Regions from separate parts of the Pseudomonas sp. S30_BP2TU TE3576 genome, predicted to be linked through region 2. Evidence: riboswitches for the same ligand, from Rfam matches in the RefSeq annotation. Region 2 holds a riboswitch; the other holds the start of a gene.
The links. Region 2 has a riboswitch for cobalamin ahead of ABIA48_RS26400 (CbtB domain-containing protein). Riboswitches for the same ligand answer to the same signal wherever they lie in the genome.

Region 1: it holds a riboswitch for cobalamin, as region 2 does, so the genes downstream of both, cobO (cob(I)yrinic acid a,c-diamide adenosyltransferase) here and ABIA48_RS26400 (CbtB domain-containing protein) in region 2, are expected to answer to the same signal.

The regions. Positions count from the first base shown of each region.
Region 1 covers NZ_JBNDLK010000001.1:1,403,097-1,410,949, reverse strand. Annotated here, with positions in the region: gene ABIA48_RS06390 (AI-2E family transporter) at 1-107, shown strand, start outside; gene hda (DnaA regulatory inactivator Hda) at 338-1,042, shown strand; gene ABIA48_RS06380 (C40 family peptidase) at 1,267-1,899, shown strand; gene ABIA48_RS06375 (C40 family peptidase) at 2,067-2,603, shown strand; gene ABIA48_RS06370 (class I SAM-dependent methyltransferase) at 2,622-3,284, shown strand; gene ABIA48_RS06365 (PQQ-dependent sugar dehydrogenase) at 3,405-4,718, opposite strand; gene ABIA48_RS06360 (hypothetical protein) at 4,785-5,369, opposite strand; cobalamin riboswitch at 5,523-5,756, shown strand; gene cobO (cob(I)yrinic acid a,c-diamide adenosyltransferase) at 5,839-6,450, shown strand; gene ABIA48_RS06350 (cobyrinate a,c-diamide synthase) at 6,447-7,847, shown strand; gene bluB (5,6-dimethylbenzimidazole synthase) at 7,844-7,853, shown strand, end outside.
Region 2 covers NZ_JBNDLK010000001.1:5,759,104-5,766,956, reverse strand. Annotated here, with positions in the region: gene cobN (cobaltochelatase subunit CobN) at 1-196, opposite strand, end outside; gene cobW (cobalamin biosynthesis protein CobW) at 200-1,270, opposite strand; cobalamin riboswitch at 1,374-1,586, opposite strand; cobalamin riboswitch at 1,782-2,007, shown strand; gene ABIA48_RS26400 (CbtB domain-containing protein) at 2,129-2,320, shown strand; gene ABIA48_RS26395 (CbtA family protein) at 2,332-3,039, shown strand; gene ABIA48_RS26390 (cobalamin biosynthesis protein) at 3,036-3,449, shown strand; gene cobM (precorrin-4 C(11)-methyltransferase) at 3,534-4,280, shown strand; gene nfuA (Fe-S biogenesis protein NfuA) at 4,477-5,061, opposite strand; gene ABIA48_RS26375 (fatty acid cis/trans isomerase) at 5,248-7,545, opposite strand; gene metH (methionine synthase) at 7,702-7,853, shown strand, end outside.

The DNA of each region.
Region 1 (7,853 bases), 4.4 Mb from region 2:
TTCTGGCGTTGCCGGTCGCGGCGGTGATCATGGTGCTTGTGCGCCATGTGCATGATTTGTATAAGGATTCTGAAATTTACGGAGGTGTCGACGAGCCGGAGCTATAAGGGGCGTCGATTGGCGATGGCGGGCTGCCGGGGTTCGTGCCAGATCAGCCTGCTTGTTTCACGCGACGGTCACATGCACCGCCAAAGAAACTGTCACAAAACCAGTGTGTTAACGCAAACCTTTGATTTTGCTTGTGGTCTGTCGCATTGTGCGGTCCGCTTCACGGGTATAAACTTCGCAAACTTTACACAGAGGCCACTAACGGTTCCTTTGGAACTGTTCAGTCAGCATGAAACCGATTCAGCTGCCCCTAGGTGTGCGTCTGCGTGACGACGCCACCTTTATCAACTACTACCCAGGCGCCAATGCCGCTGCACTCGGCTATGTCGAGCGGCTGTGCGAAGCCGACGCCGGGTGGACCGAGAGCCTGATTTACCTCTGGGGCAAGGACGGGGTAGGGCGCACGCATCTGTTGCAGGCCGCTTGCTTGCGTTTTGAACAGTTGGGTGAGCCGGCGGTGTACCTGCCGTTGGCCGAGTTACTCGATCGCGGTATCGAAATTCTCGACAACCTCGAACAGTACGAACTGGTCTGCCTGGATGATTTGCAAGTGGTTGCCGGGCGAGCGGATTGGGAAGAGGCGCTGTTCCATCTGTTCAATCGCTTGCGTGACAGCGGCCGACGGTTGCTGATTGCCGCGTCGACATCCCCCCGCGAGTTACCGGTGAAGCTGGCGGACCTCAAATCGCGCCTGACCCTGGCCTTGATCTTCCAGATGCGTCCGCTCTCCGACGAGGACAAATTGCGTGCCCTGCAATTGCGCGCTTCCCGTCGTGGTTTACACCTGACCGACGAAGTCGGGCATTTTATTTTGACTCGCGGTACCCGCAGCATGAGTGCGCTGTTCGAGCTGCTTGAGCGTCTCGATCAGGCCTCCCTTCAGGCTCAGCGCAAGCTGACAATCCCGTTTTTGAAAGAAACCCTGGGCTGGTAGAACCCGCTTGAACTGGGGCTCTGACGGGTTTTGGCATATTTCAGACGCCAGAAAACCCGCTTTCCTGCACGGTTGCAGGCTGCGTGTATGTTTCAAAATGGGCTTAAGCGCTTAGATGTAAACGAGAAATCGGAAAGTCACAAAAACATCGATTGAATTTGCAAATGAGGTTGATAGCGGGCATAGTCTCGGCTTCTTTACAACCTTCAGCCACGGTCGTGCCCATGCTAAATCGCTTCGCACCCCTCGTGCCTCTCGCACTCGTTACCCTGTTGTTCGGTTGCGCTGCCCACACTCCGGTGTCTCAGCAAGAGCAGCAACAGCAGGTTCAAAACTCCGCTACTGCCCAATCTTCCGCTTTTTACCAGGAAGAACTGGCTACCGAAAAAGAGCTCGCAGACTTCGCCGGTGGCAAGTCCTACCAGCTTCCGGTCCTGGCCGACAGCATCCTCGAACGTGGCATGTCCCTGATCGGTACCCGTTACCGTTTCGGCGGTACTTCTGAAGCCGGCTTCGATTGCAGCGGTTTCATCGGCTACCTGTTCCGCGAAGAAGCGGGCATGAACCTGCCACGCTCCACCCGCGAAATGATCAACGTGGACGCTCCGCTGGTCTCGCGCAGCAAGCTGGAACCGGGCGACCTGCTGTTCTTCGCAACCAATGGTCGTCGCGGCCGTGTCAGTCATGCCGGGATCTACCTGGGTGACAACCAGTTCATCCACTCCAGCAGCCGCCGTAGCGGTGGTGTGCGAATCGATAGCCTGGGCGACAGCTACTGGAGCAAGACCTTCATCGAAGCCAAGCGCGCCCTGGCAATGGCACCCAACGCCTCGCCAATCGTTACCGCACGTAAATAAGCGGACACTTTATAAGGCGAACTTAAAGTCTTACTTGAAGTTTGCAGCATAGCCGCTAGAATCCTGATGTATTAATGATGGCAAACCGCCTGCGTCACGCGCAGGCGGTTTTCTTTTCTGCACTCCCGGCAGGAAAAACGCCGCAGCCTGATCAGGATGCTCTGCTTATGACGACGTCGGCTCGCCTCGCAATCATGTTCTTCGCCGCGCTGCTCAGTGCCTGCGCCAGCCGCACACCGCCTCCTGCGCCGGTGGTTCGCGCTCCCATCGTATTTGGCTCCTCACAAGCTTTTTCGCCCGAGGCGGAAGACGTGCTGTTTCGTGCGCTCGGCCTGGTGGGTACACCTTATCGCTGGGGTGGCAACACGCCGGATTCCGGATTTGATTGCAGTGGTTTGATCGCTTACGTGTACCGCGATGTCGCCGGCATTTCCTTGCCGCGCACCACTCGCGAGATGATCTCGATGCAAGCGGCGAGTGTGGGCAAGGAAGGCCTGCAAACCGGTGACCTGATTTTCTTCGCCACCAATGGTGGTTCCCAGGTCAGTCATGCCGGTATCTACGTGGGAGAAGGACGTTTCGTCCACGCACCAGCCACCGGCGGCACTGTGAAGCTCGATAGCCTGTCCAAAGCCTATTGGCAAAAGGCTTATCTGAGCGCAAAACGTGTTCTGCAGCCTGAACATTTGGCGCGCAATCCATAACTTCCGGAGCTGGTTGTCATGACTGCTCGCACGCTCAATCTCGACGATGCCCTGTACCAATACCTGCTCGATGTTTCCCTGCGCGAAACGCCACTGCTCAAGCGCTTGCGCGATGAGACCCAGGCGCTGCCGATGGCGCGTTGGCAGGTGGCGCCCGAGCAGGGACAGTTTCTCGCTTTGCTGGTGAAGCTGACAGGGGCGAGGCGCTTGCTCGAGGTCGGCACCTTTACCGGTTACAGCGCGCTGTGCATGGCGGCAGCATTACCCGCTGACGGTTCGCTGATTTGCTGTGATATCGCCGGCGACTACAACGCCATCGCGCGACGGTACTGGCAAGAAGCAGGGCTCGCCGGGCGGATTGACCTGCGTCTGGCTCCGGCACTGGAAACCCTGGCCGAGCTTGAGCGACAAGGGCAGGGCGAGTCGTTCGACCTGGTATTCATCGATGCCGACAAGGCCAACTACCCAGGTTATCTGGAACACGCCCTGCGTTTGCTGCGGGTCGCAGGGCTGGCGGTATTCGATAACACCCTGTGGAGCGGGCGCGTACTCGAGGCCAGTCCCGAGAGTGCAGACACCCGAGCGATCCAGGCGCTCAACCGAGCCTTGAAAGACGATGCGCGGGTGGATCTGTCGTTGTTGCCGTTGGGTGATGGGCTCACTCTCTGTCGCAAACGCTGAACCCTGTGGGAGCGGGCTTGCTCGCGAAAGCTGATTGACAGTCAACATTGATGTTGAATGTTATGACGCCTTCGCGAGCAAGCCCGCTCCCACATTGGGTAGAGGTTGGCAGTTGGGCGTTTATTTAGCCGCCGAAACCCGCCACACCTTGTTCCCCACATCATCGGCCACCAGCAGGTCGCCTTGCTGGTCGATCACCACGCCTACCGGGCGACCCATCGCTTGTTCCTTGTCGTTGAGGAAGCCGGTGAGCACGTCAACCGGTTTTCCCACAGGTTTGCCGGTGCTGAACGGCACGAAAATCACTTTGTAGCCGCTGTGGGGTTTGCGGTTCCACGAGCCGTGCTGACCGATGAATGCCCCTTGCGTGAAAGGCGCCGGCAGCTTGCTGTTTTCGGCGAAGGTCAGGCCAAGGGATGCCGTGTGCGGGCCGAGCGCGTAGTCCGGGGCAATGGCCTTGGCCACCAGGTCCGGGTTTTGCGGCTCGACGCGAATGTCGACATGCTGCCCGTAGTAACTGAACGGCCAGCCATAGAACCCGCCGTCCTTCACCGAGGTGATGTAGTCCGGCACCAGGTCGCTGCCGATTTCATCCCGTTCGTTGACCGCGGTCCACAGCGCGCCACTGTGCGGTTCCCACGCCATGCCGTTGGGATTGCGCAGGCCGGAGGCGAATATGCGATGCTGGCCGGTGGCACGATCCACTTCCCAGATCGCTGCGCGACCTTCTTCCTTGTCCATGCCGTATTCGGCGACGTTGCTGTTGGAGCCCACGGTGACGTAGAGCTTGCTGCCGTCCTTGCTGGCGATGACGTTTTTGGTCCAGTGGTGGTTCAGCGGGCCGCCGGGCAAATCGACCACTTTGACGGGTTGCGACTTGATCGCCGTGTCGCCGGTTTCATAGTGGAATCGCAACAAGCGATCAGTATTGGCAACGTACAGATTTTTGCCGACCAGTGTCATGCCAAACGGCGAGTTGAGGTTTTCCAAAAACACGGTTCGGGTTTCCGCGATGCCGTCGTGATCCTTGTCCCGTAGCAACGTGATGCGGTTCGGGCTGGGCACGGTAGAGCCGGCACGCCCCATGACTTTCTTCATGACCCAACCGCGAATGCCATTACCGTCTTCGGGTTTGGGTGGTGCGGCGGTTTCCGCCACCAGCACATCGCCATTGGGCAGCACATAAAGCCAGCGCGGGTGATCCAGGTGTTCGGCAAAAGCGGCCACTTGGGTGCCATTGGCAGCGATGGGCTTTGCACCCTCCGGCCAGCCAATGGCAGGTGCAATGTTCACGGTCGGAACCAGGGTCTTGTTGGGTTCTGGTAGTTGAGGTGACGGGCCGGTGCCGTCGGAGACTTGCAGCCTGGAGGTCTCGCCACAAGCGGCGAGCCCTCCGCAGAGCGCGATAACGAGAACGAGCGGGGGCGTGCGCATGCTGATGTTCCCTATGAATGCCTTGTTCTAATCATAGAGAAGCATAGCCATCCGATGGTTCAACCCTTAGCCGCGTGCTTCCTTGAACAGAACCGCAATGCCGGGGTGATAGTTGCCGGCTTCGTTGCGCAACTTGCGATAGGCGTAAGGGAAATACCAGGCCACAGCGCAGGTGTGTTCCTTCTGCAGGTCGTCGACCATGTCCTGGAGTTCTTCCGGCGTGGCGCCTTGCTGGGCTTTTTGCGGGGCGACGAACAGGCAGCCGAGCTTCAGGTCGCTGGCATGGCTCACTCGCTTTGCGTCGCTGGCGATATCGAGCAGGGCCTGGGTCAGATTGAGACTGTTGACCCGTGGCCAGCGCTGGCTGGTCTGGATGTAGGCGCGGGTTTCGGGCGAGGCGAGGAACAGGTCGGCGCGGCTGTTGCGTTCGCCTTCTTCGGTCTGTTTACGGGTTGGTGTCTGTTGCAGCGTGACCATCTCGGCCATCCAGGCTGCGGCAGACAGCAATCCGAGATTGGCTTTTTCGTCGTGCCAGTACGGTGTGTCGCCATCACCGCGGACGGCGTTATAGCGGTCGATGCATTCGAACCAGTGCTCGAGCACCGGGCGCAGGAATTCCAGCTTTGGATTGCTGATGATCATGCCTTGCATGGGCTCACCCTTGTTATTGTGTTGTGGGGTTGTGGCTCTTTGATATCACTGCTGAGAGCGTGGCACAAGATTGGCGTCAGTTTATTGATTGACAGCAGTTATTCGGCAGGTGGCCTCCCGGCTTTAATTGACGCTCCACCCCCAACCCTCTAACCTTCGCGGCTTGTTTCAGGTGCTCTGTGGCTTGGGTCGACAGAGTGAAACAGGGAAGCCGGTGAGTGAGTTCTTCTTCTAGTCGAAGGCCCGCAATTCCGGCGCTGCCCCCGCAACGGTAAATGAGTGAAAACTGTGTCTGGTGCCACTGTGTCGATTTGATGCGGGAAGGCGCACAGTCTGGCCCCGCGGCCACTCATGAGCCCGGAGACCGGCCTGATTCATCCAGCGGCATCACGGTGGGCGATGCCAGGCTTTTTGCCTTCTATTGTTGTGCCTGCCCGCCGTTATTCCAGCCTCAACGGAGAGCTCCCCCATGACTGATACCCCCGATCGTGACGAACGCCACCTGGCGCGCATGCAGCGCAAAAAAGCCGTGATCGACGAGCGCATCGCCAATTCGCCGAACGAGTGCGGCCTGTTGCTGGTGCTGACCGGCAACGGTAAAGGCAAGAGCAGTTCGGCCTTCGGCATGCTCGCCCGCGCCATGGGGCACGGTATGCAATGCGGCGTAGTGCAGTTCATCAAGGGCCGCAACAGTACGGGCGAAGAGTTGTTCTTCCGACGCTTTCCCGAGCAGGTGCGCTTTCACGTGATGGGCGAAGGTTTTACCTGGGAAACCCAGGATCGTCAGCGCGATATCGCCGCCGCCGAAGCCGCCTGGGCGGTGTCCCGGGAACTGTTGCGCGATCCGTCCATCGGTCTGGTGGTGCTGGATGAGCTGAACATCGCCCTCAAGCACGGCTACCTCGATCTCGATCAGGTGCTCAGCGACCTGCAGGCCCGACCGCCGATGCAACACGTGGTGGTCACCGGTCGTGCCGCCAAACCGGAAATGATCGAGATGGCCGACACTGTCACCGAAATGGGCATGATCAAACACGCCTTCCAGGCCGGGATCAAAGCGCAGAAAGGCGTCGAGCTGTGAACACGCCTCGTCATTGCCCGGCGGTACTGATTGCCGCGCCGGCCTCCGGCCAGGGCAAGACCACCGTCACCGCGGCGCTGGCCCGATTGCATCGCAATCAGGGGCGCAAGGTTCGCGTATTCAAGTGCGGTCCGGACTTTCTCGATCCGATGATCCTCGAACGTGCCAGCGGTGCGCCGGTGTATCAACTGGACATGTGGATGGTCGGCGAGCAGGAAAGTCGCCGGCTGCTGTGGGAAGCCGCCGCTGAAGCCGACCTGATCCTTATCGAAGGCGTCATGGGGCTGTTCGACGGCACGCCGTCGAGCGCCGATCTGGCGCGACATTTCGGTGTGCCGGTGCTGGGTGTGATCGATGGCACCGCCATGGCCCAGACCTTTGGCGCACTGGCCTTGGGGCTGGCGCGTTATCAGCCGGACTTGCCGTTCGCCGGGGTGCTGGCCAATCGTGTCGGCACGCTGCGCCACGCGCAACTGCTCGAAGGCAGCCTGACGGAAGGTTTGCGCTGGTACGGCGCGCTGTCCCGGGAAACCGGGATCGAATTGCCGAGCCGACACCTGGGGCTGGTGCAAGCCAGTGAGTTGAACGATCTTGACCTGCGCCTCGATGCGGCAGCCGATGCCCTGGCCAGCAGTTGCGAGGTCGCGCTGCCACCGGCAGTCGAGTTTGCCGCCCCCGATGCCATCGTCGTCGAACCGCTGCTGGCCGGTGTGCGCATTGCTGTCGCCCGTGACGAAGCCTTTGCGTTCACCTACGGCGCGAGCCTGGATTTGCTGCGGGCGATGGGTGCCGAGCTGTCGTTCTTTTCGCCGATCCGCGACAGTGCGTTGCCGGAGGCGGACAGCCTGTATCTGCCGGGTGGTTACCCGGAACTGCACCATGTCGCACTGGCACAAAACACCGCGATGCTCGAGGCGATCCGCGCGCACCACGCCGCCGGCAAACCCTTGCTCGCCGAGTGTGGCGGCATGCTGTATCTGCTCGACGCCCTGACCGATGTCGAGGGCACTCGTGCCGAACTCGTTGGCTTGCTGGCCGGCGATGCGGTCATGCAAAAGCGTCTGGCAGCGCTGGCGTTGCAAGCGGTGGAACTGCCGGAAGGTTCGCTGCGCGGGCACACCTATCACCATTCGCTGACCACTACTGAACGGGTGCCGATTGCCCGTGGCACGAGCCCTAACGGCGGGCGTGGAGCAGAGGCGGTTTACCGTGACGGGCGGATGACCGCCTCCTACGTGCACTTTTATTTTCCGTCCAATCCCACGGCGATTGCCGCGCTGTTTGCGCCGAGCCTTGAGGCCGCTTTCGCGAACAAGCCCGCTCCCACAGGGGATCGCGTTTCTTCAAACAGCTCACTTTTAAATGTGGGAGCGGGCTTGCCCGCGAAGAGGCCATGACCGACA
Region 2 (7,853 bases):
CATGGTTCTGCACCTGCATCGGGTTGGCCAGGCGCACGCTCGGGTAATCGCCGGGCAACTGCTGCGCCGCTTCGGCGAGCAGCGCCAGGCTGGAATCGCCACTGCACAGGACCACCAGGTCGGCGGGGGTTTGTCCAAGGTCGGCGATGTTGTCATCCGACACGAAACCGCCGGGCTGGGTCCTGAGCAGGTGCATGGCTTACACGCTGAGCGCGGCGCGCAATTGCGCTTCGAGAACAGTGGCGTCCAGTTCCTGGCCAATCAACACCAGGCGGGTGATGCGCGCTTCTTCGGCGCCCCACTGGCGGTCGAAATGCTTGTCGAAACGCGTGCCCACGCCCTGGATCAGCAGGCGCATCGGTTTGTTCGGGATCGCCGCAAAACCCTTGACCCGCAAGATGCCGTGCTGGACTACCAGTTGGGTCAGCGCGTCCATCAGCAGGCTTTCGTCGGCCTGGGGCAGTTCGATGGAGATCGAATCGAAGGCGTCGTGATCGTGGTCGTCATGATCGTCGTCGCCATCGTGATGATGGTCGTGGTGGCTGTGACGGCTGTCGATGTGTTCTTCGGAGCCGGCACCCAGGCCGATCAGCACGTCCAGCGGCAGGCGACCGCTGCTGGCTTCGACGATTTTCACCGCAGGCGGCAATTCTTCGGCGACTTCCAGGCGCACGCGGGCCAGGTCTGCCGGGTTGATCAGGTCGGTTTTGTTGAGGATGACCAGGTCGGCGCTGGCCAATTGGTCGGCGAACAGCTCGTGCAGCGGCGATTCGTGGTCCAGGTTCGGGTCGAGTTTGCGCTGGGCGTCGACCTGATCGGGGAATGCGGCGAACGTGCCGGCGGCGACAGCCGGGCTGTCGACCACGGTGATCACCGCGTCAACCGTGCAGGCGCTACGGATTTCCGGCCACTGGAAGGCTTGCACCAGCGGCTTTGGCAGTGCCAGGCCCGAGGTTTCGATCAGGATGTGATCGAGATCGCCGCGACGGGCCACCAGTTCGCGCATCACCGGGAAGAACTCCTCCTGGACGGTGCAGCACAGGCAGCCGTTAGCCAGCTCATAGACTCGGCCGTTGGCCTCTTCTTCGGTACAGCCGATGGAACATTGCTTGAGAATTTCGCCGTCGATGCCCAACTCGCCAAATTCATTGACGATCACCGCGATGCGGCGGCCCTGGGCGTTGTCGAGCATGTGCCGCAGCAGCGTGGTTTTACCCGAGCCGAGAAAGCCTGTGACGATAGTGACGGGGAGTTTGGCCAGTGTTTTCATCGGATGCCCTTTGGCTAAGCTGGCGGGCATACGGGACGACAACCGGCAACGCGGGCGCGCGTGCCTGAAGAGTTCGCCACCGGATCACCCCGCCCGGTTGAAAGTGAGAATCTGTGTCGAGGCAGGTCTCCTGGCTGACGGTGTGCCAGCCTTGAGCCTGGCATTCGCTGCGCCTTCCCGCCGGACTCATGGATTGAGCCTGCAGTGGCGTGGCAGCGAACATCACCGTTCACAGTTGCGGGGGCAGCCGCGGCATTGACCGCGTTCCCTTCTTAGCTTCGGCAAACGCCGAAGAACCTCGAAAGCGCAAGGCTACGCATGGTCTTGGGGCGGGTCAATGTTCACGTGACTTCTGCGGTGTGCCCTTCGCGAGCAAGCCCGCTCCCACATTTGATCGGGTTCTTTCAGGGGAAAAGGGTCAAGTGTGGGAGCGGGCTTGCTCGCGAAGAAAGCGACTCGGTTTACAGTTGAGAACCCTTGCCAATTGACGCCCAACCCCCTCCCATGCTCTCCTACACGCCTTGTTACGGGTGCCCTTCACAGGGTGAAACGGGAAACCGGTGAATCATGTGCTTTACTCTTAAGCCATGTCAGTCCGGTGCTGCCCCCGCAACGGTAAGCGAGCGAAGCATCAGATCCACTGTGCCACTACGGCATGGGAAGGTGATGCTTTCAGGAACAGGCAGAGGCCTGCGCCCCTCGTGAGCCCGGAGACCGGCCCGCAACACAAAGTGACCAGTACGATCACTGAACCAACAAACCCGCGGTGGGCGGGCGCTGTTTGAAACGCTGCGCGCCTGGTCGTGCAGTTTTTTGCATGCGCTCTTATTCCCCGCTGACAGACCAGAGGGATACGCCATGTCGATCATCAGCAGCACCGGCCACATCACCACCAGCACCACTTCTACCCTGGCCCAACGTCTGACCGCCGCCGTCTGCGCGTCGATCCTGGGCGCCTGTCTTGTCTATTTCGCCGGTTTCTCGCACATCGAAGCGGTGCACAATGCCGCCCACGATACCCGTCACAGCTCCGCGTTCCCGTGCCACTGAGAGCTGTTGACATGATCAAGCGTATTGCGCAAACCGCAGGCTTCACCGGACTGCTGGCCGCCCTGTTGTTGACCCTGCTGCAAAGCTTCTGGGTCGCGCCGCTGATTTTGCAGGCCGAGACCTACGAAAAAGCCGAACCGGCCGCCGTTGAAGTTCACCAGCACGCCGATGGCGCCATGGCTGCTCACACCCACGATGCGCAAGCCTGGGAGCCGGAAGACGGCTGGCAGCGTGTGCTGTCGACCACTGGCGGCAACCTGGTGGTGGCCGTCGGTTTCGCCCTGATGCTGGCCGGCCTGTACACCTTGCGTGCACCGACCAAAACCTCTCAAGGCCTGCTCTGGGGCCTGGCCGGTTATGCGACCTTCGTGCTCGCACCGACGCTCGGCCTGCCACCTGAATTGCCCGGCACTGCCGCCGCCGATCTGGCACAACGGCAACTGTGGTGGATCGGCACCGCCGCCTCCACCGCCGTCGGTATCGCCCTGGTTGTGTTCAGCCGTCACTGGCTGATGAAAGTCCTCGGTGTGGCGATCCTCGCCGTTCCCCATGTGATTGGCGCACCGCAACCGGAGGTGCATTCGATGCTCGCTCCGCAAGCACTGGAAGCCCAGTTCAAAATCGCTTCGCAGCTGACCAACGTGGCATTCTGGCTGGCCCTGGGCCTGATCAGCGCCTGGTTGTTCCGCCGCAAAAGCGATGGTCAATACCACGCATGACTGCTGCCAGCACAGCGCCGACCCTGGTGGTCGGCCTGGGCTGCCAGCGGGGCTGCCCTGTCAGCACGCTGCGGGCGCTGCTCGACCAGGCGCTGGAAGCGCATCAGATCCCGCTTCATGAGATCAAGGCCCTGGCCAGCATCGATTTGAAGCGCAACGAACCTGCACTGATCGAACTGGCGAAGCAGCTTGGCCTGGAATTGATGTATTTCAGCAGCCAGCAACTTGCCGCTTATGAGCAGCAACTCAGTCATCAATCGCAGATAGCGTTTGAGCGCACCGGTTGCTACGGCGTGGCGGAAAGCGCCGCGCTGGCCCTGGCCGAACAACTGGCCCAGGCCCCGGCAAAACTGCTGATCCCACGACAAAAATATGCCCAGGCGACCCTGGCATTGGCCGGCGCGGCATAAAAACCCCGATAATCCCCGCCATTGATCATGAACAATCTTCATCTGAAGCCCTGTTCATCCCCCTTTTTCCCACAGGAACCGACGATGACCGTCTACTTCATTGGCGCAGGTCCCGGCGACCCCGAACTGATTACCGTCAAGGGCCAGCGACTGATTCGCAGCTGCCCGGTGATCATTTATGCCGGCTCTCTGGTGCCGGCCGCCGTACTGGAAGGTCATTGTGCCGAACAGGTGGTCAACAGCGCCGAACTGCACCTGGAACAGATCATCGACCTGATCAAGAGCGCCCACGCCAAAGGCCAGGATGTGGCCCGAGTGCACTCCGGCGATCCGAGTCTGTACGGCGCCATTGGCGAGCAGATTCGCTATCTGCGTGAGCTGGGCATTGCGTTCGAGATCGTGCCCGGTGTCACCGCAACGGCAGCTTGCGCGGCCCTTTTGGGCGCCGAACTGACGCTGCCGGACGTTTCACAGAGCGTGATCCTGACTCGCTACGCCGACAAAACCGCCATGCCAGCCGGAGAGGAGTTCTCCAGCCTGGCGCAGCACGGTGCGACCATGGCGATTCATTTGGGGGTTAATCACCTGCCGAAGATCGTTGAAGAGCTCGTGCCGCATTACGGTGCCGATTGCCCGATTGCGGTGGTGCATCGCGCGAGCTGGCCGGATCAGGATTGGGTGGTGGGAACGCTTGAGGATATTGCCGGGAAGGTTGAGGCGAAAGGCTTTCGCCGTACGGCGTTGATTCTGGTGGGTCGGGTGCTGGGCAGTGACCATTTCAGCGAGTCATCGCTGTATCGCGCGGGGCATGCGCATCTTTACAGACCCTGATTCACCACCAACCCTGTGGCGAGGGGGCTTGCCCCCGTTCGGCGGCGTAGCCGTCGCAAAATCTGTGCGCCCGTTTTAAAAGCCGGGGCCGCTTCGCAGCCCAACGGGGGCAAGCCCCCTCGCCACAGGTTTCCAATGCCCCATAAAAAACGGCGCTCACGGGGCGCCGTTTTTTCGTTTCGCAGCGAACACCTTATTAGTAGTAGGCGTTTTCTTTCTGCGTGTGGTCGGTTACGTCGCGAACGCCCTTGAGCTCGGGAATACGCTCGAGCAAGGTGCGCTCGATGCCTTCCTTCAGCGTCACGTCGGCCTGGCCGCAGCCCTGGCAACCACCGCCGAACTGCAGGACAGCGATGCCGTCTTCAACCACGTCGATCAGGCTGACCTGGCCGCCGTGGCTGGCCAGCCCCGGGTTGATCTCGGTTTGCAGGTAATAGTTGATGCGCTCGTTGACCGGGCTGTCGGCGTTGACCATCGGTACTTTGGCGTTTGGCGCCTTGATGGTCAGTTGGCCACCCATGCGGTCGGTGGCGTAGTCGACAACGGCATCGTCCAGGAAGGCTTCGCTGAAGTGGTCGATGTACGCGGTGAAGCTTTTCAGCCCCAGCGCGGTGTCTTCGGGTTTTTCTTCGCCCGGCTTGCAGTAGGCAATGCAGGTTTCGGCGTACTGGGTGCCAGGCTGGGTGATGAAGACGCGGATGCCGATACCCGGGGTGTTCTGCTTGGAGAGCAGATCAGCCAGATAATCGTGGGCGGCGTCAGTAATGGTAATAGCGGTCATGGAAACTCCTCGCAGGCTTGGGCGCAGTTTACGCCAATCAACGCGCCGGACAAAGTCCTAGTATTTTTGTCGGGAAAGAATTGTGAGAGCGGGCTTACTCGCGAGGGCGTCGTGTCAGGCAAATCAATTGCGCCTGACACACCGCTTTCGCGAGCAAGCCCGCTCCCACAGGGGATCCGTGGTTTTTCAGAGGTTCTCGTAGCGATTCATGTCCAGCACGCCCTCTTCCACCGGATTGGTTTCCTGGATGTAGCGGCTCAGGTCATGGAAATACGGCCAGAATTGCGGATGACTGCGACGTATCCCCCAACGTTCGACGATTTTCTCGAAGCTGTCGGTATCCCTGGCGTTCTCCATTGCATCCACAAACGCCGGCACTTGCTCGGCCGGAATGTTGAACATGAAGTTCGGATAGCTGCTGAGCACACCCGGGAAAATCGTCAGGGTGTCGAGCCCCGGCTGATAGCGCAGCGATTCGCCGAGCAGGAACGCGACGTTGCTGTGAGCACGGTTGCGCAGCAGGCTGTAGATCTCACGCTTGCCGCTGCTGGTTTCGATACGCAGCATGGTCGCTTCCGGCAGTTGATCAATCACTTTCAACCCGGCCGCCGGACGCGAGGTCAGGCGGCTCAGCGCCTGCTCGGCACTTTGCAGGCCCGGATCAATGTTCGGCCGCGAGCAATAGGCACCGTCGCAGCGGTTGATCGGATCTGGCCTGGCATTGAGGTCGCCATAGCGGGAGAGCAATTGCCGGGCGAAATCTCGCTTGGGGTCCTGCGGGTTCAGATTCAGTGCCGTTGGCTTGTCGTTATCGATGGTCTCGTAGTCCAGCCACATCTTGAACTTGCCACTGTTCTGATACCAATCGTCGAGGTAGCCATCCCGGGAATCGGCGGGCATCAGGCGCAGGAAGTTCTGCTCGGCACCATTGCGGATCAGGTCGAAATACAGCCGCGTCTGGGCCTGATGGGACACGTTGCCGAACACATCGAAATTGACTGCCAGTTGATAGTAGGTGCGCTCCAGCAGCGGATAGTCGAACAGCCACACCGTTTGCGGCACGTCGCCGATCAGGCCTTTGGTCACCGAAGCACTGTCGAAATGGCGGAAGATACTCAGCAACGCATTGTCATTGCCCGCCCACAGGGTCGACCAGCTCGGCGCCGGCTGATCGGCGTAGCTGTCCCGGCGCAAGGCTTCGTATTCATTACGCTTGTCGCGGTAGTCGTGCCACAGGCTGAGGACGCTGCCGACATCATCGTTCTGCCCCGGCATTGCCAGCAACGGCGTGGCCTGTCCCCGATAGTTCGGGTCGATGATGTAGAGGTCGTGTTCGGGCGCCTGGAACAGCGCCCAGAAATTATCGCGGATCACGTCCGTGGCGATCTGGCCACGACACACCGGCCCACGGATAAACGTGCGCACAAAGTACTCGGCGTTATCGAGCATGAACTGATAGCGCGCCTGGGCCGGAATCGCTTCGAAGGTGGCAAACGGGTTGGCCCGGCTTTGCGGCCCATAGCCCGGCAATGCGTTGACCTGCCAGTTACCGCTGTAGAACAGCGACTTGACCCGCGCCAGCTTCGCCGAACTCAGCGGATAGGTGATATGGGTCTTGTGCACGATCACGCCCTGCACCGGCCACAAGCGGTAGTAAAACTGCGTGCCCGGGTCATCGTTCGGGCGCCGGGTGTTGATCAGGTCAATCGGCTGGCCGCTGGGCGTGCGCGAACGCACCCACTGGAAGAAATGCCCGGGCTCGCCATCCTTGAAGTAGAGGTGGGCGAGGAACCAGTGCTCGTACAACCAGCGTCCCACCAGACTTTCCCGGGCCCCCGGCGCATTGAGCAGGTTTTCCCACTGGAGCACTTGTCGGGCTTCTTTTGCACTGGGGACCAGGCCCTGCTGGTCGATAGGCGCCCCGGCCGCCAGCCAGCGTTGCAGCGTCTGGTACTGCTGATCGGTCAGGCCGGTCACCGCCAGCGGCATGCCCTCCTTCGGGTGCGACGCGGCATAGCCGTCAAACTCCGCGGGCATGGCGCACATGTTTTCCCGGTTCAGGCCCAGGACGATGTCCTCCGGCAGCCTGGCGTTGGGCTGCAACGGGGTTTTGTGACCCAGCTCCAGCATCCGCGCCATCAATGCAGCCTGACTGCCCTGGGCATCGAGCACCGAATAGAAGCCCTTTTGCTGCCAGGCGGTTTTTCCGGAGGCGTCAAAAAACAGCCGTGTCGGGGCCACTGCTTTAGTGCGGTCACCGTCATAAACCGGGACTTTCGTCGCGCCACGCGCCGCGCCCTCGCCGCTGCCCAGATTGAGCTGACAGGCGGCGTCGTTGCAGGCGTGGCAGGCCACGCACTTTTCAGTGAAGATCGGTTGAATGTCGCGGCTGTATGAAATGGCAGAGGAGATCGCCGGACTTTGCGCCACAGCGCCCCAGCTTGAAAACAACAGCAATATGCTGATGACGAAGCGATACGACATGTCCCTGGTCCTGAATCCTGAAAAAACGCCGCGATTCTACCGGCCTGTCATCTCTACCAACATGAACGATATTCATGCAAAATCGAGTCATGCTCTAAAAGCGCACAGGTTTGCTATCATCCCGGCCCTTCGTCATGGTCTTACCGAGTAGTCCAAATGTCCGATCGCAGCGTTCGCCTTCAAGCTCTCAAGCACGCCCTCAAAGAGCGCATCCTGATTCTCGATGGCGGTATGGGCACGATGATCCAGAGCTACAAGCTCGAAGAGCAGGATTACCGTGGCAAACGCTTCGCTGACTGGCCGAGCGA